Regions from separate parts of the Rahnella sp. WP5 genome, predicted to be linked through region 1. Evidence: predicted binding sites of a transcription regulator. Region 1 holds the regulator's gene; each other region holds the start of a gene.
The links. The regulator PurR, encoded in region 1, represses purine synthesis genes. The targets are predictions, from matches to a motif close to CANGCAAACGTTTGCNTG.
Positions count from the first base shown of each region.

Region 2: the regulator PurR is predicted to act here: its motif matches at 3,954-3,971, upstream of EX31_RS18145 (amino acid aminotransferase).
Region 3: the regulator PurR is predicted to act here: its motif matches at 4,057-4,074, upstream of purL (phosphoribosylformylglycinamidine synthase).

Region 1 covers NZ_JQJR01000014.1:19,978-28,098, forward strand. Annotated here, with positions in the region: gene EX31_RS13805 (alkene reductase) at 1-1,079, shown strand, start outside; gene gloA (lactoylglutathione lyase) at 1,242-1,649, shown strand; gene rnt (ribonuclease T) at 1,742-2,458, shown strand; gene EX31_RS13820 (Grx4 family monothiol glutaredoxin) at 2,534-2,893, opposite strand; gene EX31_RS26500 (hypothetical protein) at 2,874-3,002, opposite strand; gene EX31_RS13825 (C40 family peptidase) at 3,356-4,255, shown strand; gene EX31_RS26555 (cytochrome bd-I oxidase subunit CydH) at 4,421-4,540, opposite strand; gene purR (HTH-type transcriptional repressor PurR) at 4,844-5,869, shown strand; gene punR (DNA-binding transcriptional activator PunR) at 5,907-6,812, opposite strand; gene punC (purine nucleoside transporter PunC) at 6,949-8,121, shown strand, end outside.
Region 2 covers NZ_KN050720.1:190,165-198,285, forward strand. Annotated here, with positions in the region: gene pncB (nicotinate phosphoribosyltransferase) at 1-721, shown strand, start outside; gene asnS (asparagine--tRNA ligase) at 981-2,381, shown strand; gene ompC (porin OmpC) at 2,681-3,793, shown strand; gene EX31_RS18145 (amino acid aminotransferase) at 4,035-5,225, shown strand; gene EX31_RS18150 (MBL fold metallo-hydrolase) at 5,311-5,958, opposite strand; gene EX31_RS18155 (YcbK family protein) at 6,010-6,561, opposite strand; gene ldtD (L,D-transpeptidase) at 6,741-8,121, opposite strand, start outside.
Region 3 covers NZ_KN050721.1:116,897-125,017, reverse strand. Annotated here, with positions in the region: gene purL (phosphoribosylformylglycinamidine synthase) at 70-3,960, opposite strand; gene mltF (membrane-bound lytic murein transglycosylase MltF) at 4,239-5,699, shown strand; gene tadA (tRNA adenosine(34) deaminase TadA) at 5,718-6,275, opposite strand; gene yfhb (phosphatidylglycerophosphatase C) at 6,317-6,955, opposite strand; gene EX31_RS21875 (PTS transporter subunit EIIC) at 6,960-8,121, opposite strand, start outside.

The sequences.
Region 1 (8,121 bases):
TCACCCCCATTGTTGTCGGTAAAAACACGTTGTCTAACCGTGTCTTTATGGCACCGCTTACCCGTCTGCGCAGCATCGAACCGGGTGACATCCCTACACCGCTCATGGGCGAATATTACGCACAGCGTCACAGTTCTGGCCTGATCATTACTGAAGCCACTCAGGTTTCATTCCAGGCGAAAGGGTATGCCGGCGCACCTGGCCTGCATACGCCGGAACAAGTCGCTGCATGGAAAAAAATCGTGGACGGCGTACATCAGAAAGACGGACGCATTGCGGTTCAGCTGTGGCACACCGGACGTATCTCGCATAACAGCGTTCAGCCTGACAACCAGACACCGGTCGCGCCTTCGGCCGTCAACCCGAACACGCGGACCAGCTTGCGTGATGAGCAAGGTCACGCCATTCGTGTCGATTGCCCGACACCGCGTGCCTTAGCGCTCAGCGAAATTCCGGGGATCGTGAATGATTTCCGTCATGCTGCCGCCTGCTCCGCCGAAGCTGGTTTCGATTACATCGAACTGCATGCCGCGCACGGCTATCTGCTGCATCAGTTTATGTCTCCGGCGTCCAACCTGCGTGAAGATGAATACGGCGGCAGCATTGAAAACCGTACCCGTCTGACGCTGGAAGTGGTTGATGCTGCCATCGGGGCTATTGGCGCTGAACGTGTGGGCATCCGCATTTCGCCAATGGGTCCCTTCAACGGGCTGGATAACGGCGAAGATCAGGAACAGGCGGCTATCTACCTGCTCGATGAACTGAACAAGCGCAAACTCGCTTACCTGCATATCTCCGAACCGGACTGGGCTGGCGGCAAACCTTACTCCACGGAATTCCGGGCAGTGATCCGTGCGCATTATCAGGGTGTGATTGTGGGGGCGGGTGCTTACACCGCAGAAAAAGGCGAAGAACTGATCGAAAAAGGTTATATCGATGCCGTGGCATTTGGCCGCAGCTATATCGCTAACCCTGATCTGGTTGAGCGCCTGAAATCTCATGCGCCTCTCAACGAACCCAAACCGGAAACTTTCTACGGCGGCGGTGCGCAAGGCTATACCGATTATCCGACACTGTAATAATTAAAAAAGAGTGATTCACTCCTTGCAGCAGAAGAGGCCCTCCTTCTGCTGTTTTTTTTGGTCAGTCATTCAACAAGCCGTCGCCGTAATACAGACAAAACGGCGGCTATCAGTTAGGCTTGACCCGTTAACTCTCATCCTGCAAATAAAGAGGAACCTATGCGTTTACTCCACACCATGCTTCGCGTTGGCGATCTGCAACGTGCTATCAGCTTCTATACCGATGTTTTAGGTATGCGTTTGCTGCGTACCAGCGAAAACACTGAATATAAATACTCTCTGGCTTTCGTCGGTTATACCGAAGAAAGTGAAGGTGCAGTGATCGAGCTGACCTATAACTGGGGCGTCGACAGCTACGACATCGGCACGGCTTACGGTCATATCGCATTGGGCGTTGATAACGTCGCGCAAACCTGTGATGACATCCGTAATGCAGGGGGGAAAGTGACCCGTGAAGCCGGCCCGGTCAAAGGCGGATCTACCATTATCGCGTTTGTAGAAGATCCGGACGGCTATAAAATCGAGCTGATCGAATCCAAACACGCAGGTCAGGGGCTGGGGAATTAATCTTCCCCGAACACTGACAGGGGCGCAATCGCGCCCTTTTTTATTGACCCATTTTTGCCACAACCCTGCAAGTGGCGGCAAAATTTGCCATAATGCGTGCTGAATTCGATGAAGATAAGAAACTAATGGCCGAGAATAGTGACATTAACGCCCTGAGAGGCCGTTTTCGTGGTTTTTATCCCGTGGTTATCGACGTAGAAACCGCCGGATTTAATGCCAAAACCGATGCGCTGCTGGAAATTGCAGCCATCACCCTGAAGATGGATGAGGACGGCTGGCTGCAAAGCGATGAGACCGTGCATTTCCACGTCGAGCCCTTTGAAGGCGCGATACTGGTGCCGGAAGCCCTGGCGTTTAACGGTATCGATCCGACCAATCCGTTACGCGGTGCAGTCAGTGAATATGAAGCCCTGCATGAGATTTTCAAAGTCATCCGTAAAGGGATGAAAGAGCAAAACTGTAACCGCGCGATCATCGTGGCGCACAACGCCAATTTTGATCACAGCTTCCTGATGGCAGCGGCTGAACGTGCCGGACTGAAACGTAATCCGTTCCACCCTTTTGCCACGTTTGATACCGCCGCATTAAGCGGGCTGGTGCTTGGGCAAACGGTGCTGGCAAAAGCCTGTATCAGCGCGGGCATCGTCTTTGACAGCAGCCAGGCACATTCTGCGTTGTATGACACCGAGCGCACAGCCGAGTTGTTCTGCGAGCTGGTCAACCGCTGGAAACGCTTAGGCGGCTGGCCTCTGGCGCTTTCAGACGAAGAAGTCGAAGACGAAACAGCATCGGAAGAAAATCAGCAATAACAACTTTTGCACCGAACTGAAGACAAAAAAAGAGCGACATCATGTCGCTCTTTTTACTTTCCGGCCGAAAAACCGTTAGTCTTCTGTCGTATTACTCTCTTCAGAAGATTTGTATTTCTCAGCGGTTTCTTTGATCAACTGCTGCAGTTCGCCGCGCTGGAACATCTCAACCACGATGTCGCAGCCGCCAACCAGTTCACCGTCAACCCACAGTTGCGGGAACGTTGGCCAGTTAGCAAATTTTGGCATCTCAGCACGGATGTCCGGGTTCTGCAGGATATCCACGTAAGCGAAACGCTCGCCACAGGCTGAAAGCGCCTGAACAGCCTGAGCGGAGAAACCGCAGCTTGGCAGTTTTGGCGAACCTTTCATGTACAGCAGAATCGGGTTTTCAGAAACTTGCTTCTGAATTTTTTCAATTGTTGGAGTGGTCATTTCTTGCTTCCTCAAGCCGGTACAGGCTGTCACGATCATTACTCTTCACGCGCAGCATAAAGAGACGGTGCGCAATCACAATACCTTCTATTGTAACGATGGCAGCCATCAGATAAAAACGCCATTTTTTGTGGGGTCTTTCTCAATACTGGCATTTTATTTAACAATCTTTAATGTGTGCGCTCAGGCTCACATCTTTAAACATTCATTGAGAATAACATTTTTGACGTTCACCGATAACGCCAGATTTGCAAAATTCCATTCTTTAACTCAAATATTAACACCATGAAAAGTGGTTATTTTTTTGACTAAAAATGGCGGTTATTTCGACATAAAAAAAGCCATTAACTTTTTCTCACAATATGATCTAGAATCGAGTCAATTCGTGCTTTTTTGTCAGGTTCTTTTAGGCAATACTCTGACATCCCTGATGTTTAACCTACCACTCATGGTAACGAAGCTATGCGCTTACTGTTCACGCTTTTTGTGCTGCTCTTTACCCAGCTATTTCTGAATATGGCACATGCATCGCCGCAGACACGTGTTTCTGCCGATCAGCGTAAAAGCCATGTTAATCAGGCTGCACCTGAAGAACGGCGAAAGCGAAAAACGGTGGCCGCGAAAACCAGTAAAAAAACTAAAATCGCGCCAGTGACAGAACAAAAAATTCAGGACAAGAATTCGAAGAAGAAAGTTAAAAGCACCGAACTGGCTAAACGAAAGACCACGACGGAGAAAAGTGTCAAAACGACCCGGGCCGAAAGTAAAAAAGAAAAGACACTGAAGACCACGCGGGCCGAAAGCAAAACAGAGAAACACGTCAAAACCCGTTCACTCGCGAAAAACAGCACAGAAAGGGTCAGTAAAAAAGAAGCGTATGGCCGGCACCGTAAAGGTAAAAAGCCTGAAGAAGACAGCAAACCGATTACGCTAAGTGCAACGCATAAAAAACGCTATCAGCATGCCCAGCAAACGGCGATGACCAAACTGATGCATCAGGTAGGAAAACCGTATCGCTGGGGCGGAACCTCGCCGAATACCGGTTTTGATTGCAGCGGCTTAGTCTATTACGCCTACAAAGATTTGATCCGTATTAAGATGCCACGCACAGCGAATGAAATGTATCACCTGCGCGATGCGGCTCCGGTTAAACGCGGCGAACTTGAAAGCGGTGATCTGGTGTTCTTCAGAATCAATAACCGCGGCGCAGCAGACCATGTTGGTGTTTACGTGGGGAACGGCAAGTTTATTCAGTCTCCAAGAACGGGCGAAGACATTAAAATCACCTCTCTCGGCGACGATTACTGGCAAGATCATTATGTGGGTGCACGCCGGGTAATGACGCCGAAAACGATCCGATAATAAACAATTCGTTAAGTCTGAAGTTTCGCTAATCAGCCATTGAATAGCATTTAACGAAGAGTTTCTGCAGGGAAGAGTATCGGCGGTAACGGCCACTGCGTAAAATTGAAAAGGGCGATTCCTGTAACAGGAATCGCCCTTTTTTATCGCGGTTCACTTACTGAATCAGTTCATCACCGCAGTGAAGCTGAAAGCGATAATCATAAGCAAAGCGCATACCGTGGTGATCAACGATAATTTCAGGTTGCTGTCCATCAAACCCCCTTTCGGATCAAATTGTGGCATTTTTTAAGCCACACTAATTGTGTGCCAACGCATTTTCGCATAATTAACATTTAAAATCTTGTGCTGAATGACAATGTATCCCTGAGAATTTTACTTCCACTTTCCTGCATTATAAGAGAAAATTGTCGGTTAACACGCCTGTGTGCCGGTTGATTTCACCCGAGAGTATTTCACGCCTCATTCTGAAGAATCCACCCAACGATTTCACTGCCCTTTTAGAAGCCAGCAGTGAGATCCACGCAAGCAAACGATTAACATAATGCTAACGTGCTGAAACACGTGAGTTCAGGAGTCATTGTTTACATGGCAACGATTAAAGATGTCGCAAAGCGCGCTGGCGTTTCCACTACAACCGTGTCGCACGTCATCAATAAAACACGTTTCGTCGCCGAAGAAACCAAAGAAGCGGTTCTCCTTGCAATCAAAGAGTTACATTACTCGCCGAGTGCTGTAGCCCGCAGTCTGAAGGTCAATAACACCAAAACGATCGGTCTGCTTGCCACCTCCAGCGAAGCGCCCTATTTTGCCGAAGTGATTGAAGCCGTAGAAAACAGCTGCTTCTCCAAAGGCTATACGCTGATTTTGTGTAACTCGCATAATAATCTGGAAAAACAACAAGCCTACCTGCAAATGCTGGCGCAAAAACGCGTCGATGGCTTGCTGGTGATGTGCGCGGAATATCCTGATGAGTTGCTCAATATGCTCGAGGAGCACCGTTCGATCCCAATGGTGGTCATGGACTGGGGCGAAGCGCGTAAGAACTTCACCGACAGCATTATTGATAATGCTTTCGAAGGGGGTTACATGGCCGGGCGTTATCTGATTGAACGCGGTCATCGTGATATTGGGGTGATCCCGGGCCAACTGGCACGTAATACCGGCGGTGGCCGCTTCCAGGGTTTTGTGAAAGCACTGACTGAAGCCAATATTCCGCTGCGTGACGAATGGGTAGTTCAGGGCGATTTCGAGCCAGAATCGGGCTATCAGGCGATGCATAAAATTCTGATGCAGAAGCACCGCCCGACTGCCGTATTCTGTGGTGGCGATGTGATGGCAATGGGCGCAATCTGTGCCGCAGACGAACTGGGCCTGCGCGTTCCTCAGGATATTTCCGTGATCGGTTACGACAATGTGCGTAACGCCCGCTACTTCTCCCCCGCGCTGACAACCGTGCATCAGCCGAAAGAACGTCTGGGTGAAATGGCCTTTACCATGTTGCTGGACAGAATTGTCAGTAAGCGTGAAGAGTCTCAGACCATTGAGGTGCATCCGAAACTGGTCGAACGCCGTTCCGTAGCCGATGGTCCGTACCGCGATTACCGCCGTTAACAGATATCGAACGCCTGCAGATGCAGGCGTTTTTTTTCTAATCGCGCAGCCATTCCTGATTCATGGTTTCTGTATCGCCCATATATTCCAGCAACCAGGCCAGCGAGGGTGACGGATTGCTTTGATCCCATGTCAGGCAACACGGGCTGTCGGGAAACGTATTTTCCAGCGTCAGCACCTGCAACTTTTTCTGTTCTATCCACGGCGTGACGCGATGAACCGGCATCATACCCACGCATAAGCCCTCGGTCAGGCATTCCAGCGCGCAGGTCCAGTCTGGCACGACCAGCCGCCGCTGGTTATCCAGCGTCCATGTATCCCGCTTAGGCAATGTCCGGGAGGTGTCTTCCAGACAGAGTGCAGGATAAGGCCGCAACTCATCATCATTCAGCGCGCCGGATAACTGCGCAAGCGGATGTTGCGGGCTGACGACGCAATGCCAGTCCATAAATCCCATGTCACGAAAACTGAAGCCCCCGCCAACCGGTATCGCGCGTGTAGCACCGATCGCCACGTCTGCCCGCCCGTCAACCAGCGCATCCCAGACACCATTAAACACTTCTGAGTGAATAATGAGTTCGGTGTCCGCAAAATGGCGGTAGAAATCGAGCACCAGACGCCGTGTCCGTGCGGGTTTTACAATCCGGTCAACCGCCACACGTAATTCGCCGCGCCAGCCGTTCGCCACCTGCTGACACTGCCGGCGCGTGGCTATCATTTTTTTTGTCAGAATCCGCGCTTCATCGACAAAAACCTTTCCCGCAGGCGTCAGTACCACGTCACGATGGCGACGTTCAAACAACGGCACGGCCAGCCACTGCTCAAGCTGACGGACGGTATAGCTGATAGCAGAAGGCACGCGGTGCAAATCTTGCGCTGCCGCACTAAAACTACCCGTTCTTGCCACGGCATCTACCACTTCAAGGGCGTATTCTGACCACATAATTCAGCCTTCAATATTTTTGATAGCAGAGTGCAAATATTAGCGTTTCACAAGCCTGTTATCAAAGCGTTAAACTCCGCCTCCGGTATGTAATCTGCATCACATCATCTGCAATAAATAAATTAACGAGACGATAATGAAACCCTCCTTTGGATTTATGCTCTATCTCGCGGGACTGAGCATGCTGGGCTTTTTAGCCACTGATATGTATCTGCCTGCGTTCAGCGCCATGCAAACCAGTCTGATGACCAGCCCCGGGATGATCAGCGCAAGTCTGAGCATTTTTCTCGGCGGATTTGCTCTCGGTCAGTTGTTATGGGGGCCGTTGTCAGACAGGATCGGCCGTAAACCGGTATTGCTTCTTGGTCTGACACTGTTTGCGGTCGGTTGTCTGGGCGTTATCTGGGTTGAGAATGTACGCGCCCTTCTGGCCCTGCGCTTCTTACAGGCGATGGGCGTTTGTGCCGCCGCAGTCACCTGGCAGGCAATCGTTGTTGACCGTTTCTCTGCCGATGTGGCAAAAAAAACCTTCGCCAGCATTATGCCGTTAGTGGCTCTTTCTCCGGCACTGGCACCATTACTTGGTGCGTGGGTACTCAATCATTTTGACTGGGAAGCCATTTTTGCTCTGCTGACCGCAGTCGCCGTCGTCCTGGTGCTGACGACGCTGACTCTGCGTGAGAATAAACCTGCAAAACAAGCGAAGGCTGATAAAACAGGGTTTGCGACGTTACTGAAATCGCCTGTTTACAGCGGGAATGTCATGATTTATGCCGCCTGTTCAGCCGGATTCTTTGCGTGGTTAACGGGTTCACCGTTTATCCTGAGCGACATGGGTTATTCACCCGGTGCCATCGGGCTGAGCTATGTCCCGCAGACTATTGCTTTCCTGCTTGGTGGTTTTGGTTGCCGTGTTGTGATCAGCAAGCTGGACGGTAATAAAATTCTGCCATGGTTACTGGCGGGTTACGGCGTCAGTATGGTGACTTTGTTCTGTGTTGCCATGTTCACGGATGCCGGGCTGATTAGCCTGCTGCTCCCTTTCTGTCTGATGGCTTTGGTGAATGGTGCAACCTACCCAATTGTTGTCGCAAATGCATTAATGCCGTTTCCTGCTAATACAGGCAAGGCGGCAGCATTGCAAAATACGCTGCAGCTCGGGCTGTGCTTCCTTGCCAGCTTGCTGGTTTCCGCATTTATTGTGCATCCGCTCATGGCGACAGTCACGATCATGCTGTCTACACTATTGTTGGTAGTTTTGGGCCGCTGGCTCTCTTTGCAGCATGAAAGCCCGCAAGACAATGGACAG
Region 2 (8,121 bases), on a different contig from region 1:
AGATATCGATCTCGGTGCCTTCCGTCTGATGGATTTCGGTACCCGTCGCCGCTTCTCCGGTGAAGTTCAGGAAGCCATCGTCAGCACACTGAAAAATGAATTCCCTTATCTGGTCGGCACCAGTAACTACGATTTAGCGCATAAATTGCAGCTGGCACCGGTCGGCACGCAAGCCCACGAATGGTTCCAGGCGCATCAGCAAATCAGCCCGGTTCTGGCTAACAGCCAGCGCGCGGCGTTGCAGGCCTGGCTGGACGAATACCCGGATCAACTGGGGATCGCTCTCACTGACTGCATTACGATGGATGCTTTCCTGCGTGATTTCGGCAGCAAATTCGCCAATGCCTATCAGGGACTGCGTCATGATTCCGGGGATCCGTTTGAATGGGGTGAGAAAGCGATAACGCATTATCATGCGCTGGATATCGACCCGATGACCAAAACGCTGGTCTTTTCCGACAATCTGGATCTGGACAAAGCGTTACACCTGTATCGCCATTTCCATCAACGGGTGAATCTGATATTCGGGATTGGTACGCGTCTGACATGTAATATTCCGGGCGTGAAGCCGCTGAATATTGTCATTAAATTGGTACAGTGCAATGGCAAACCTGTCGCGAAACTCTCTGACAGCCCAGGCAAAACGATTTGCCAGGACAAAGCTTTTGTTAAAGCCCTGCGCAAAGCTTTCGATCTGCCGCTGGTGAAAAAAGCGTCCTGACTCTCCCTAAAGTGCCGGAAATCAATCCGGCGCTTCATTCAGATTTTCTTTCCTTTATATACTTGCGATCTAATTCTGCTCGGCTTTTATTCACTCTCTCAATATTTCCCCACAACTCTCTTCATTCGCGCCACAATTCTTGGCCGCTGACGACGATTTCTGCTTGTGTCCTGAGAAAGCCTAAGTAACATAGCAAAATCCCTATTTACAGGGTGTCCAATATTTCTTAGTCAACATATATAAAGAAAGAGAGAAATCTATGAGCGTTGTGCCTGTAGTCGACGTACTGCAAGGCCGTGCTGCGGTTGACAGTGAAGTCACCGTACGCGGTTGGGTACGTACCCGGAGAGATTCTAAAGCTGGTATCTCATTCGTCGCCGTTTATGACGGCTCCTGCTTTAATCCTTTACAGGCCGTCATCAATAATTCTCTGCCCAATTATCAGGAAGACGTATTGCGTCTGACGACGGGTTGTTCAGTAGAAGTGACCGGTATTGTTGTCGCCTCACCTGGCGAAGGCCAGAGTTTTGAGCTGCAGGCAACGACCGTCAACGTTGTTGGCTGGGTGGATGACCCTGATACTTATCCGATGGCGGCAAAACGCCACAGCATCGAATACCTGCGTGAAGTGGCTCACCTTCGCCCGCGCACCAATCTGATTGGTGCTGTCGCCCGTGTGCGCAACACCCTCTCTCAGGCCATTCACCGTTTCTATCATGAAAACGGGTATTTCTGGGTGTCCACACCGCTGATCACTGCCTCCGATACAGAAGGCGCCGGTGAGATGTTCCGCGTATCGACACTGGATCTGCAAAATCTGCCGCGTACAGACAAAGGCGAAATCGACTTCAGCGAAGATTTCTTCGGCAAAGAAGCGTTCCTGACGGTTTCCGGCCAGCTGAACGGCGAAACGTATGCCTGTGCGCTGTCCAAGGTTTACACCTTCGGTCCGACTTTCCGTGCAGAGAATTCCAACACCAGCCGTCACCTTGCGGAATTCTGGATGGTAGAACCGGAAGTCGCATTTGCGACACTGGATGACATCGCAGCGCTGGCTGAAAACATGCTTAAATATGTTTTCAAAGCCGTTTTAGACGAACGCGCAGACGATATGGCCTTTTTTGCTGACCGTGTAGACAAAGATGCTGTTGCACGCCTTGAGCGATTTGTAACATCCGATTTCGCCCAGGTAGACTACACCGATGCAGTAGAAATATTAATGAATTGTGATCAGAAATTCGAAAACCCGGTTTCATGGGGTGTCGACCTTTCTTCTGAGCATGAACGTTATCTCGCGGAACAGCATTTCAAAGCGCCGGTGGTGGTTAAAAACTATCCGAAAGATATCAAAGCCTTCTACATGCGTATGAATGACGATGGTAAAACCGTCGCGGCAATGGATGTTCTGGCACCGGGCATTGGTGAGATTATCGGTGGCTCTCAGCGTGAGGAACGTCTGGACGTACTGGACGCCCGTATGGCTGAAATGGGGCTAAATAAAGAAGATTATTGGTGGTATCGCGATCTTCGTCGTTACGGCACAGTCCCGCATTCAGGCTTCGGCCTTGGCTTTGAACGTTTAGTCGCCTATGTAACCGGTGTTCAAAACGTTCGTGACGTGATCCCGTTCCCACGTACACCACGTAGTGCAACCTTCTAATTAATTAAACTATTTTTAATTAACATAATAGTTACAAAACTAAGGCCAGCTTTGCTGGCCTTAGTCATTTTCAAAGATAGATCCCTGTCACAAAGTTCCGCAAAATACACATTTTGAAATACATTCTTTCCTGCTGAAACATATTTAGTAATTTAGTAGCATTTTCGCTGTGGATTAAGCTCACCACGGATGGAATAGTGCGTTCAGACACAGGAGACACCAAACTTTCGTAAATAGTTCCGTAAAGAATTATTTAGGCAGTGGCAGGTGTCCAAATAAAACCAATGAGGGTAATAATAATGATGAAGCGCAATATTCTTGCAGTGGTAATCCCTGCTCTGTTAGTTGCTGGTGCAGCTAATGCAGCTGAGATCTATAACAAAGATGGCAACAAACTGGATCTGTACGGTAAAGTTGACGCACGTCACACCTTCTCTGACAATGCTGGCGACGATGGCGACCAGACCTATGTCCGTTTCGGCTTCAAAGGCGAAACTCAAATTAATGACCAACTGACCGGTTACGGCCAGTGGGAATACAACGTTCAGGCTAACCATGCAGAAAGCGCTGGCGACGAAGGCAACAAAACTCGTCTGGGCTTCGCAGGTCTGAAATTCGGTGATGCAGGTTCTTTCGACTACGGTCGTAACTACGGCGTAATCTACGACGTAATGTCCTACACCGACCAATTGCCAATCTATGGCGATGACACCATGTACCAGAACAACGACAACTTCATGATTGGTCGTGGTAATGGCATGGCAACTTACCGTAACAGCAACTTCTTCGGTCTGGTTGATGGCCTGAGCTTCGCTGTACAGTACCAGGGCAAAAACGACGAAGGTCGTGACAGCCGTGGCGCAGTTGATTCCAATGGCGACGGCTGGGGTACTTCTGCCGCTTACGCTATCGGCAACTCAGGTGTTAGCATCACTGGTGCTTACTTCTCTTCTAACCGTACTGTTACTCAGAAACAAGACGGCACTGGCGACAAAGCTGACGCATACGCATTCGGCGCTAAATACGACGCTAACAACCTGTACCTGGCAACCTTCTACGGTGAATCACGTAACACCACCGATTACGGTAACCCGGATGCAATTGCTAACAAAACTCAGAACTTCGAAGTTGTTGCTCAGTACCAGTTCGATTTCGGTCTGCGCCCATCTATCGCATACCTGCAGTCTAAAGGTAAGAGCCTGAACGGTTTCACCAACAACGGTTCTACCTACGCTGGCGGCGATGCTGACCTGGTTAAATATGTAGAAGTTGGTACTTACTACTACTTCAACAAAAACATGTCTACCTATGTTGACTACAAAATCAACCTGCTGGACGACAACAGCTACACCAAAGCAGCGGGTCGCAGCACTGACGACATCGTGGGTGTTGGTCTGCAATACCAGTTCTAATATCACTTAACGATGCGCTTACAGGCGCAGCAAAGTGGATATCAAGGCAGAGCTTCGGCTCTGCCTTTTGCATTTCTGAGTCTTGAAAAGACCGCTTTTCCACCCTCGCCTATAAAATATTTTAATCTCCCACGCCTTCTCACAACTCTGTTTTCTTTTTGCCGCAAACGGTTGGCAAAAGGGGGCGCTGGCGTTACCCTGATGACCTCTTTCGTAATATCAGGCTATGGAATTTTCCGACATGTTTGAAAAAATCACTGCAGCACCTGCTGACCCTATCCTGGGTCTTACCGATCTTTTCCGCGCTGACGACCGCTCTAATAAAATCAATCTGGGGATTGGTGTTTATAAAGACGAAACAGGTAAAACGCCGGTTCTGGCCAGCGTGAAAAAAGCCGAACAGTTCCTGTTGGAAAATGAAACCACTAAAACCTATCTGAGTATCGACGGGTTGCCTGATTTTGCCCGTTGTACACAGGAACTGCTGTTTGGCAAAGACAGCACGGTTATTGCTGATAAACGGGCACGCACCGCACAGACTCCGGGCGGCACTGGCGCTCTGCGTATCGCAGCAGATTTCATCGCTACGCAAACCAGCGCCAGACGCGTGTGGGTCAGTAATCCGAGCTGGCCGAACCATAAAGGTGTGTTCTCTGCTTCGGGTCTGGAAGTTGTGGAATACAATTACTATGACGCCGCAAATCACAGCCTTGATTTCGATGGCATGCTGAAAAGCCTGAGCGAAGCGAAAGCAGGCGACGTGGTGCTGTTCCATGGCTGCTGTCACAATCCAACCGGTATCGATCCTACAGAAGAACAATGGGCACAGCTGGCAGAATTGTCGGTGAGCAACGGCTGGTTACCGTTGTTCGACTTCGCCTATCAGGGCTTTGCAAAAGGTCTGGAAGAAGATGCGGCGGGTCTGCGCCTGTTCGTGGCAAAACATAAGGAATTGCTGGTCGCCAGTTCTTACTCGAAGAACTTCGGCTTATACAATGAACGCGTAGGTGCTTGTACGTTAGTCGCAGCCGATGAAGAAACTGCCGGTCGCGCTTTCAGCCAAATGAAATCGGTTATCCGTGCAAACTACTCCAACCCGCCGTCACACGGTGCTGCGGTTGTAGCCACCATACTGGGTAACGAAGCTTTGCGCACGCTGTGGGAGCAGGAACTAAGCGATATGCGCCTGCGTATCCATCGTATGCGCCAGCTATTCGTCAGCACCTTGCAGGAAAAAGGCGCTCAACAGGATTTCAGCTTTATTATTAACCAGAACGGGATGTTCTCTTTCAGCGGCCTGACCAAAGATCAGGTATTGCGTTTACGTGATGAATTCGGCGTGTACGCGGTGAACTCCGGCCGTATCAACGTTGCCGGCATCACGCTCGAAAATATGGCACCGCTGTGTGAAGCCATCGTCGCCGTACTGTAAAAGATAAGCAGTGTTGCTCAATTAAAAAAGCCCGTCAGGTATCCTGACGGGCTTTTTGTTTTTTGCTGATAAACAGCAAACGTAATTACCAGACCGGCATTTCATCCTGCAGGAACGGGTTCGTTTTACGCTCATAACCAAAGTCTGACATCGGGCCATGACCGGGAATAAAGACCATGTCATCGCCGAGCGGTAATAATTTCGTTTTGATGGAATGAATCAGCGCCTGATGGTCACCACGCGGGAAATCACTGCGGCCTACGCCACCCTTGAAAATCACATCACCAGAAACGGCAATTCGCGCTTTATCATTGATGAAGACAATATGCCCCGGCGTATGGCCTGGGCAATGCAGCACGGATAAGATTTCTTCACCGACACTCACTGAATCCCCTTCTTCCAGCCAGGTATCCGGCGTCAGCGGGTCACAATGGTCGAGGCCAAACATCTGGCTTTGGGTCGGTAACGCATCCAGCAGGAATTCATCTTCTTTTTGTGGTCCGATAACCGGTACCTGATAGTGCGCAGCCAGTTCTGCTGCGGCACCCACGTGATCAAGATGTCCGTGAGTCAGCAAAATTTGCGTAACCAATACACCTTTGGCAGAAACTTCCTGGATGATCCTGGCGGCTTCACCGCCCGGATCAACAATGGCGGCCTGATTGGTTTTAGCACACCAAATCAGTGAGCAGTTTTGGCTGAACGCCGTGACGGTAATAAGATGGGTTTTCATAGAGCTCCACAAAATGACCTGCACATTCCGGCAGGCCATTAATTACACACATCACCAGGTCCGTGCGGGACCGGTATCGATGTGCACAAAGTTACTTCGTGGATAATATCCTACACCACCCATCCGCATTTTTAATGCTGCTTTGCGGATATTGCTCAGTTCGATGCCCTGAATATGGAAATCCATTGCCTGCCCAAGCGTGTGATAGCTGTGCTTCGCTACCCCGCTTCCGGGTTCACGCATGCTGTTGTTTGTCGCCAGTGAGCGGTAACCCGAAATCAGCTGGACTGGTTTATTCGTTCCGCCAAGCATCACCTGCAAACGATAGAGGTGATCGAACAACGCGGGATCGATAGATTTTACTTTTTCCGCACGATAGTCCCTGAACAGATGATTCAACCGGGCCAACTCATCCTTGTTGTAACGCTTTCCATCAAAAAACTCGGTTTTGAGGGTTTCGCCGGTATTGATATTGTTAACGACTAAAATACGCGGGCGAGGTGTGGAAAGAGTGGCGAATGCACGACCTGGAAGTAATGCAATCCCCATAGCGGCACTGCCTAATGCCAGCCATTTACGGCGATGTTTGTCGATTTCATTCATGAACAGTTTACTATCCGGTAAGAGAGTCAAAAATAAGCTCTGATCTGAGCCGTTTTGAACCTTAACTGCCAATTTTCTGCGAGTCAAGGGAACCCATATAAGCAAAACGAGCGTGCCAGTGGCTCACGCTCGTTCGATGGCCAAATACTCTGACCCTTATCAGATTAGTTTTACTGCATTTATTGAAGCAAAATTTCCGCCTGAGGCAGAATTTGTGCACCGGATCTCACCGTTGAATCATAATTGTAAATATCTGTTCTGAATTGCGGCTTACCGTCATCCGCAACCCACGCCGTCAGATAAAACAGTTTTACCGGTATATGATGGCGTATTGCCACATACGTAGTATTGCCGCCCTGCAATGCAGAAGATATTCGCGTGTCATTCCAGCCTGCATCCTGTAACAGCATATTGGCTAATTCAGAAGCCTTATTCACCCTCACACAGCCAGAACTCAGCGCACGAATGTCTTTGCTGAACAAGTTATGGTTTGGCGTGTCATGCAGATAAATGGCATCAGAACTCGGCATATTAAATTTATACCGTCCCAGGGAATTACTTACGCCCGGCGCCTGACGGATGCGATAGGGGAAATGGTTGGGTGATATCATTGCCCAGTCGATCATTGAAGGATCGATGATTTCAGCATCGTTACTCCAGCCAGACAATACCTGATAGCCATGTTGCTGGAAGTAACCGGGATTGTTCATGGCTTTAGGCACGATATCTTCACGCACTAACGTTGTGGGCACATTCCACGGTGGATTGACCACCACATTATTCAATGCACTGCTCATTAACGGCGTTTTACGGCTTGGACGACCGACAATTACCCGTGACGACAACACTTCATTGCCATTGAGATAATAGGTGAGCTGATAGTTTGGAATGTTCACCATGATTCCGGTGTTCACATTGCCTGGAAGAATGCGCAGACGCTGAATATTCAGCGCCAGCAAGGTAGCACGCAATTGCGGAGAGGCATTCAGCCACTGACGGGTACGTCCGCCAATAATACCGTCCGCTTCCAGCCCCTGCCATTTTTGAAAACGCTTAACAGCTTCCACTAAATCCGGTGTGTACTGATTATCAGCGACAGCCACTGGCGCGGGTGTCGCTGGCACTTCTGTCGACTGAACCGTTGGCAGGACATCTTGTACTGATGTTGCGGAAGGGCTGACAGCCGGGGTCGATTGCTGGGCCTTATCAGCGGTTTCATCAACAGACAGATCGTCATTTGCCGCGCTTCCCGGCGTGTTCGGGGCGATAGTTTCATCTGTCGGTTTAGCCACCTTATTCTCTTCAGGCGAGGCGACCATCATACCGGTTCGGGTCAGGATCTCCCGCAAGGCCGGGACATCGTCACTGATCTGGTCCGGACGCAAACTGGCTGATCCTGTCATCACGGGCCATGGTCGATTGTCCGTCAGCATGATTTTCAATGCATCATGCATTTTGGTGTAATAAGGGTGCTGTGGTGCGAGAGTCGACAAATAGTGTGACGTATTGCCCTGACGCACAGCCAGTTGCCACTGATTAATCACAGTCAGCGACGGCGTC
Region 3 (8,121 bases), on a different contig from region 1:
GGATACCCGGATACAAAAAATCCGCAGGCTTTCGCACTGCGGATTTTTATTACTGAGGCTTATTAAGCATCAACCAAGCTGTTTACGCGCATTACGGAACATGCGCATCCACGGGCTGTCTTCGCCCCACTCTTCCGGATGCCAGGAGTTGCTGACCGTGCGGAAAACACGCTCCGGGTGCGGCATCATTACAGTGACGCGGCCTGACAGGTTAGTGACCGCGGTGATCCCGTTCGGGGAGCCGTTAGGGTTCGCCGGATAGTTTTCGGTCGCATGACCGTTATTATCCACAAAGCGCAGCGCCACCAGATTGCTGTGCTCGATTTGCGCCAGATGCGCGGCGTCACGGACTTCCACGTGTCCTTCGCCGTGGGAAACCGCGATTGGCATACGTGAACCGGCCATGCCCTGCATAAACATCGACGGGCTGGCCGTCACTTCCACCAGGCTGAAACGCGCTTCGAAGCGGTCAGACAGGTTACGCACGAAGCGTGGCCAATGCTCTGCGCCCGGGATCAGCTCTTTGAGGTTAGACATCATCTGACAACCGTTACACACGCCCAGTGCCAGCGTCTGCGGACGGTGGAAGAATTCTTCAAACTCTTCGCGCACGCGGTCGTTGAACAGGACGGATTTCGCCCAGCCTTCACCCGCACCCAGCACGTCACCGTAAGAGAATCCACCGCACGCTACCAGCGTGTGGAAACCCTGTAAATCACGGCGACCGGCCAGCAGGTCACTCATATGCACGTCAACCGCATCGAAACCGGCACGGTGGAAAGCAGCAGCCATTTCAACGTGTGAGTTCACACCCTGCTCGCGCAGAACGGCGACTTTCGGACGCGCACCTTTGGCGATGTATGGCGCGGCTACGTCTTCATCCGGAGCGAAAGTCAGTTTGACGTTCAGACCCGGATCGAGATCGTTGGTTTTCGCCTGATGTTCCTGATCGGCACATTCAGGGTTATCGCGCAGACGCTGCATCTGCCAGGTGGTTTCTGCCCACCAGGTGCGCAGCGTGGTACGGCTTTCGCTGTACACCGGCTTACTGCCGGAAGTGATGATGAAGCGATCGCCGGTTTCCACGGTACCGAGGTAATGTGTGCAATCCGCCAGACCAAAATCAGCCAGCGTTTTTTCCACCGCTTCACGGTCTGATGCACGAACCTGGATCACGGCGCCCAGTTCTTCGTTGAACAACGCAGCCAGCACATCGTTGCCCAGCGCAGCGATATCTGCAGTCAGGCCGCAATGCCCGGCAAAGGCCATTTCAGCCAGCGTCACCAGCAAACCACCGTCGGAACGGTCATGGTAGGCCAGCAATTTCTGTTCAGACACCAGCGCCTGCATGGCGTTGAAGAAACCACCCAGTTGCTCTGCACTGCGAACGTCAGCAGGCGTGTTACCGAGCTGGCGGTAAACCTGCGCCAGCGCCGTAGCGCCCAGTGCGTTATGACCTGCCCCCAGATCCACCAACAGCAATGCGGTGTCACCCTGGTCGGTGCGCAGTTGCGGCGTCACGGTATGGCGGACGTCTTCGACTCGGGCAAACGCGGTGATTACCAATGACAGCGGAGACGTCATCTCGCGTTGTTCGTTACCTTCCTGCCAGCGGGTTTTCATCGACATGGAGTCTTTGCCCACAGGAATAGTAATACCCAGCGCCGGACACAGTTCTTCGCCCACCGCTTTTACAGCCGCGTATAAACCGGCATCTTCGCCCGGGTGACCGGCCGCAGACATCCAGTTAGCAGAAAGCTTAACGCGTTTCAGGCTGCCGATTTCCACCGCAGCAATATTCGTGAGCGCTTCGCCTACGGCCATGCGACCAGAGGCAGCGAAGTCCAGCAAGGCAACCGGAGCGCGTTCGCCCAGTGACATCGCTTCGCCGTGGTAGCTGTCGAGGCTGGCGGTGGTGACTGCGCAGTCGGCTACCGGGATCTGCCACGGGCCGACCATCTGGTCGCGCGCGACCATGCCGGTGACGGTGCGGTCGCCGATGGTGATCAGGAAGGTTTTTTCCGCCACGGCTGGCAAATGCAGAACGCGATTTACCGCTTCCGCAATCTGGATGTTTTCCGCATTCAGGTCATCACCTTTCGCTTTCAATGTGGTGACGTCGCGGGTCATTTTTGGCGTTTTACCCAGCAGGACATCCAGCGGCATATCAATTGGCTGGTTGTCGAAATGGCTGTCTTTCAGAGAAAGATGCATTTCTTCGGTGGCTTCACCGATGACCGCGTAAGGTGCTCGTTCACGCTGGCAAATCGCATCGAACTGTTCAAGCTGCGCCGGAGAAACCGCCAGCACATAACGTTCCTGTGATTCGTTACACCAGACTTCCAGCGGGCTCATGCCCGGTTCGTCGTTCAGGATGTCACGAAGCTGGAAACGACCACCACGGTTGCCATCGCTGACCAGTTCCGGCATGGCGTTAGATAAACCGCCGGCACCCACATCATGGATAAATAAAATCGGGTTGGCTTCGCCCAGTTGCCAGCAGCGGTCGATCACTTCCTGACAACGGCGTTCCATTTCCGGGTTGTCGCGCTGTACGGAAGCAAAATCCAGATCGGCATCAGACTGACCGGAAGCCATAGAAGACGCCGCGCCGCCACCCAGACCGATATTCATCGCCGGGCCGCCAAGTACAATCAGTTTCGCGCCAACCGTGATTTCACCTTTCTGCACGTGATCGGCACGGATGTTGCCGATACCGCCCGCCAGCATGATCGGTTTGTGGTAACCGCGCAGTTCAGGGCCGTTGTGACTATTGACGTTTTCTTCGTAAGTACGGAAGTAGCCCAGCAACGCCGGACGACCGAATTCGTTGTTAAATGCTGCGCCGCCCAGCGGGCCATCGGTCATGATATCCAGCGCGGTAACGATACGATCCGGCTTACCAAAATCTTCTTCCCACGGCTGTTCAAAACCAGGAATACGCAGGTTTGACACGGAGAAACCGACCAGACCGGCTTTCGGTTTCGCGCCGCGACCGGTTGCACCTTCGTCACGGATTTCACCGCCGGAACCTGTGGCCGCACCCGGCCACGGAGAGATCGCCGTCGGGTGGTTATGGGTTTCGACCTTCATCAGGATATGCGCCTGCTCCTGATGGAAATCGTACAGACCGTCTTTCGCATCGGCGTAGAAGCGACCGACCTGCGAACCTTCCATCACGGCGGCGTTATCTTTATACGCGGACAGCACGTGATCGGGAGTGTGTTCGAACGTATTCTTGATCATCTTAAACAGGGATTTCGGCTGCGTTTCGCCGTCGATAATCCAGTCTGCGTTGAAGATTTTGTGACGGCAGTGTTCTGAGTTTGCCTGTGCGAACATATACAGTTCGATGTCCGTCGGGTTGCGCCCCAACGACGTAAAGGCATCCATCAGATAATCAATTTCGTCCTGAGCCAGTGCCAGACCTAATTTGGTGTTGGCGACTTCCAGAGCGCCACGGCCAACGCCCAGGATATCCACATGCTGCACCGGAGCCGGCTGATGCTGCGCAAACAGCGCGCTGGCGTCTTCCAGATGACCAAAGACAGTTTCCATCATGCGGTCATGCAGTAATGCGCCCAGTTCATTCCACTGTGGTTCGGTCAGTTGCGGCGCCTGTACATAAAATGCCAGACCGCGTTCCAGACGCACAACCTGCGACAAGCCGCAATTGTGTGCAATATCGGTAGCTTTGGAAGACCACGGAGAAATGGTGCCAGGGCGCGGGGTAACCAGCAGTAAACGACCAGAAGGAGCGTGTTCAGCGAGAGAAGGACCGTATTTCAGGAGGCGTTGTAACTTGGTTTGTTCGTCCGAACTCAGCGGCGCGCTGACATCGGCAAAATGTACATATTCGGCGTAGATATCGCTGACCGGAAGACGGGCTTCCTGACAACGGGACAACAATTTGTTAATGCGAAAAGCCGACAAAGCGGGCGAACCACGCAGTATTTCCATAATCACAGATCTCTCGTCTTCGAAGACACTGACCACAGTGCTTCTTTGGGCGCAACAGGGGGAAAACGCGGGCTATTATAAAGAAAGCTGACGCCCGACGAAACCGTTTGCGCAGGGAAACTTGATATTCATTTATAGCCCCACATATTTTACGGATATCATGAATAAAGTTGCAGACTGCCGTTTTGTTGAGCAAAATGCGTCAGCACTGGGGATATAGCCATACTAACTGCACAGCATAGCGTAAAAAAACAAGAGCGCCGCAGCGAGATAACTATTTGACGCGACTAAAAATTAATTATGTTCTGATGGGGATCGCCGCCCTGTTACTGGCGCTGGCTTTATGGCCGGCAGTCCCGTGGCACAGAGGTGAAGGCGACCAACTGGATCAAATAAAATCCCGTGGAGAATTGCGCGTAAGCACGCTCAATTCTCCACTGACTTTTATGAACTCCCCGGAAGGCAATCTCGGTTTCGATTACGAACTGGCTAAACGCTTTGCAGATTATCTGGGCGTGCAGCTGGTCGTGACACAGCACACCACCATTGAGAGCATGTTCGACGATCTGGATCATGATAATACTGACATGCTGGCTTCCGGTCTGGTGTACAACAATGAGCGGCTGAAAAACTACCGTGCTGGCCCGGAATACTATTCCGTTTCCCAGCAACTGGTTTACCGGCAGGGATCAGTGCGCCCGAAAAGCTTCGCAGACATCAAAGGCTCGCTGGTGGTGTCTGCTGGCAGCGCGCATATCGCCACACTGGAAGCCGCCAGCAAAAAGTATCCCGACCTCGCGTGGACCACGACCGATAAGATGTCACCCCGCGATCTGTTGCAGCAAGTCGAGAACGGTAAACTTGATTATACGCTGGGCGATTCGGTGACCATCGCCCTGATGCAGCGTGTTTATCCGCGTCTTGCGGTGGCTTTTGATGCGACTGACGACGAACCTGTGACCTGGTACTACCGCAAACAACCTGATGACGACAGCCTTTCTGCCGCCATGCTGGACTTTTTCAGCCAGATTTCAGAAGACGGCACCCTGGAAAAGCTGGAAGAAAAATATCTCGGGCACGTGGGCGATTTTGATTACGTTGATACCCGGACTTTCCTCAATGCCATCGACAGTACGCTGCCGGATTTACAGCCGCTGTTCGAAAAGTATGCCGGGAATATTGACTGGCGTTTACTGGCGGCTATCGCCTATCAGGAGTCCCACTGGGATCCGCAGGCGAAATCCCCGACCGGTGTACGGGGTGTGATGATGCTGACCCGCGCTACCGCTGGCGGATTGAATGTCGACGACCGCACGGATGCCGAGCAAAGCATCCGTGGCGGTGCCCAGTATCTGTCGCATCTGATGGATAAAATGCCGGAATCTGTTCCGCAGGATGAACGGATCTGGTTTGCGCTGGCAGCCTATAACATGGGTTACGGCCATATGCTGGATGCCCGCAAACTGACGGCGCAACAGAAAGCCAATCCGGACAGCTGGGCAGATGTGAAACAGCGTCTGCCGATGCTGAATCAGAAACGCTTCTTCAGCCGGACGACTTACGGTTATGCACGCGGCACACAGGCATATAACTATGTGGAGAATATCCGTCGTTATCAGCTGAGTCTGGTGGGATATCTGATGGAAAAGGAAAAACAGCAGGCACAGAAAGCGGCCTTGCAGGCTCAGTTAGGTCAGGGATATCCGGTGGTGAATGCGCAGGAAGCGCTGGCACCGTAAGACTGGCAGGCCTGTTTCTCAGGCCTGATCATCCGCCGCATCACCGGCCTGCGCGGCACGCTCTGCCAGTCGCAGCGCTTTTTTCTGGCTGCGGCGAAAACGAAAAAATGCACTCAGTTGTTCCGAACACGCTTCTGCCAGCACACCCGCCGTAATCTCCACCTGATGATTCATGCCCGGATGGCGCAATACATCGAGCAAAGAGCCCGCTGCGCCGGTTTTGGCATCAGCGGCACCATACACCACGCGACGGATCCGGCTGTGGATCATCGCCCCCGCGCACATAACACAAGGTTCCAGGGTAACGTACAATGTGGCATTGAGCAGACGATAATTTTGCACGGCGTTGCCGCCCTGACGTAATGCCATGATTTCGGCATGCGCTGTCGGATCATGATGGCCGATAGACCGGTTCCAGCCTTCACCAATCACCTGATTGTCTAAAACCAGTACCGCCCCCACAGGCACTTCACCCTCATCCTGCGCTTTCAGCGCCAGATTCATAGCCTGTCGCATCCAGTGTTCATCATCATTCATTATTGCCAACTCTGCGTCTGCCACTTCAACCTCAATCATTTTTTACCGGCAGACATTTTATCTGAATTTTGCGCTGGCGGTTATTCCAGTTGCTGTAACTCGCCCTGTTTACTGACGCGAAAACGATGCTCACAAAAGAACAACAACGGATTGTCCTGTTTGCTGTCGCTGTATCCGCTGTAAAGTTTAAGCGGTGAGCCAATGCGGCTTTCGAGTTGCACGACTTTCTCTTCACCCAGACAACGCAAGGGCAGCACCCATCCGCCTTTGCCACGGGCGATCCGGCTGCCGACCAGACGAACCTGCGGCAAAAACAGGGACGTATTATAGACCTGCTGCACCAGATTTTCCGGCGACCCGGTGATCAGCCAGACTTCGGTATCCTCGCTGTCGAGATATTCACGCAGCCTGCGCTGCACCACCGGAAACTCCACCACTTTCTCGCGAAACGCAGCGACAAATTGCAGCTCCAGGGCTTTCAGACGCGCTTCACCGTGGCCGAAGGTAATCGACCACAGCAACAGGCTCATGGGCCAGCGCGCGGCGCGCCCGTGAATAAACAGTCCGATTCCCACCAGCGGCAGAACCGGCACGACTAAAATCAGATTCTGCGGCATCCGCCTGAGCAAAAACCGCAGAAAGCTACCGAACATATCCTGCTGGTGCAGGGTGCCATCAAGATCAAAAAAGCCCCCCCGCCGATCAGGCTTCGTACTCAATCCGCTACTCCTCGGGATCGTTGAACCCCATCAACCAGGTAAAAATAAAACCAGCCAATACCGTAATGACTAAACCCGTCAGATACAACATCACTTTGCCGGAAATAATGGTCAGCGCCAGCGGCAGCCCGGAAATACCAAACGTGATAACTGTCGCGACTTTCCAGTAACAGATTAGCGCACCACCGACGGCTCCGCCCAGACACGCACCAATAAAAGGGCGGCCAAGCGGCAACGTAACACCGAATATCAGCGGTTCACCGATGCCGAGAATGCCCACCGGTAGCGCCCCTTTAATCACTTTTTTCAGCCGCGGGTTTCGGGTTTTAATATAAACTGCGATTGCCGCTCCCACCTGCCCCACACCGGCCATGGCTAAAATCGGCAGCAGCGGATTAGAACCATGTGCCTGGATCAGCTCAACGTGAATAGGCACCAGCCCCTGATGCAGACCGGATAACACCAGCGGCAGAAATGTCCCTGCCAGCACCGCACCCACCAGTAATCCGCCTTTATCAATAGCGATATTAACGCCATGCGCGATGCCGTCAGAGATATAGCCACCGATCGGCTGAAGGATGACAATCGCCAGTGTCGCAGTGATAAGTGTAGTAATCAGTGGATTGAGGATCAGTTCGACCGACTCCGGCAGCCACTGACGCAACCTTTTCTCCAGCCAGCACATCAGCGCAACGACCAGCAATACTGCGATCACACCGCCGCGACCGGGCTGTAAAGCTTCACCAAACAGGGTAATTTGCGCCAGTGCAGGGCTGGAGAGAATCCCCGCCATTACGCCGCCCATGGCCTGAGAACCGCCGAAAACGCGCGCCGCATTCACGCCAACTAAAATATTCATGATGGCAAACACAGCACCACCAAAAATCGCCAGCAAGCCAAGCACATTAGGATAATCAAGGGCAATGGAACCGGCGATATCCGGCCGCTTGAGCAGATTGATAATGCCCATAATCAACCCCGAGGCGATAAATGCCGGGATCAGCGGGATAAATACATCAGCCAGTTTGCGCAGCGCCCCACTCATCGGCGCAGAGTATTTTGTTTTGGCGCTGGCTTTATTGCGGGCAATCTCGCTTTCATCACCTGGCGAACTTACCGTCCCGGCAGGATTAAGCAACAGACGCATCGCATCCACCACTTTTGCC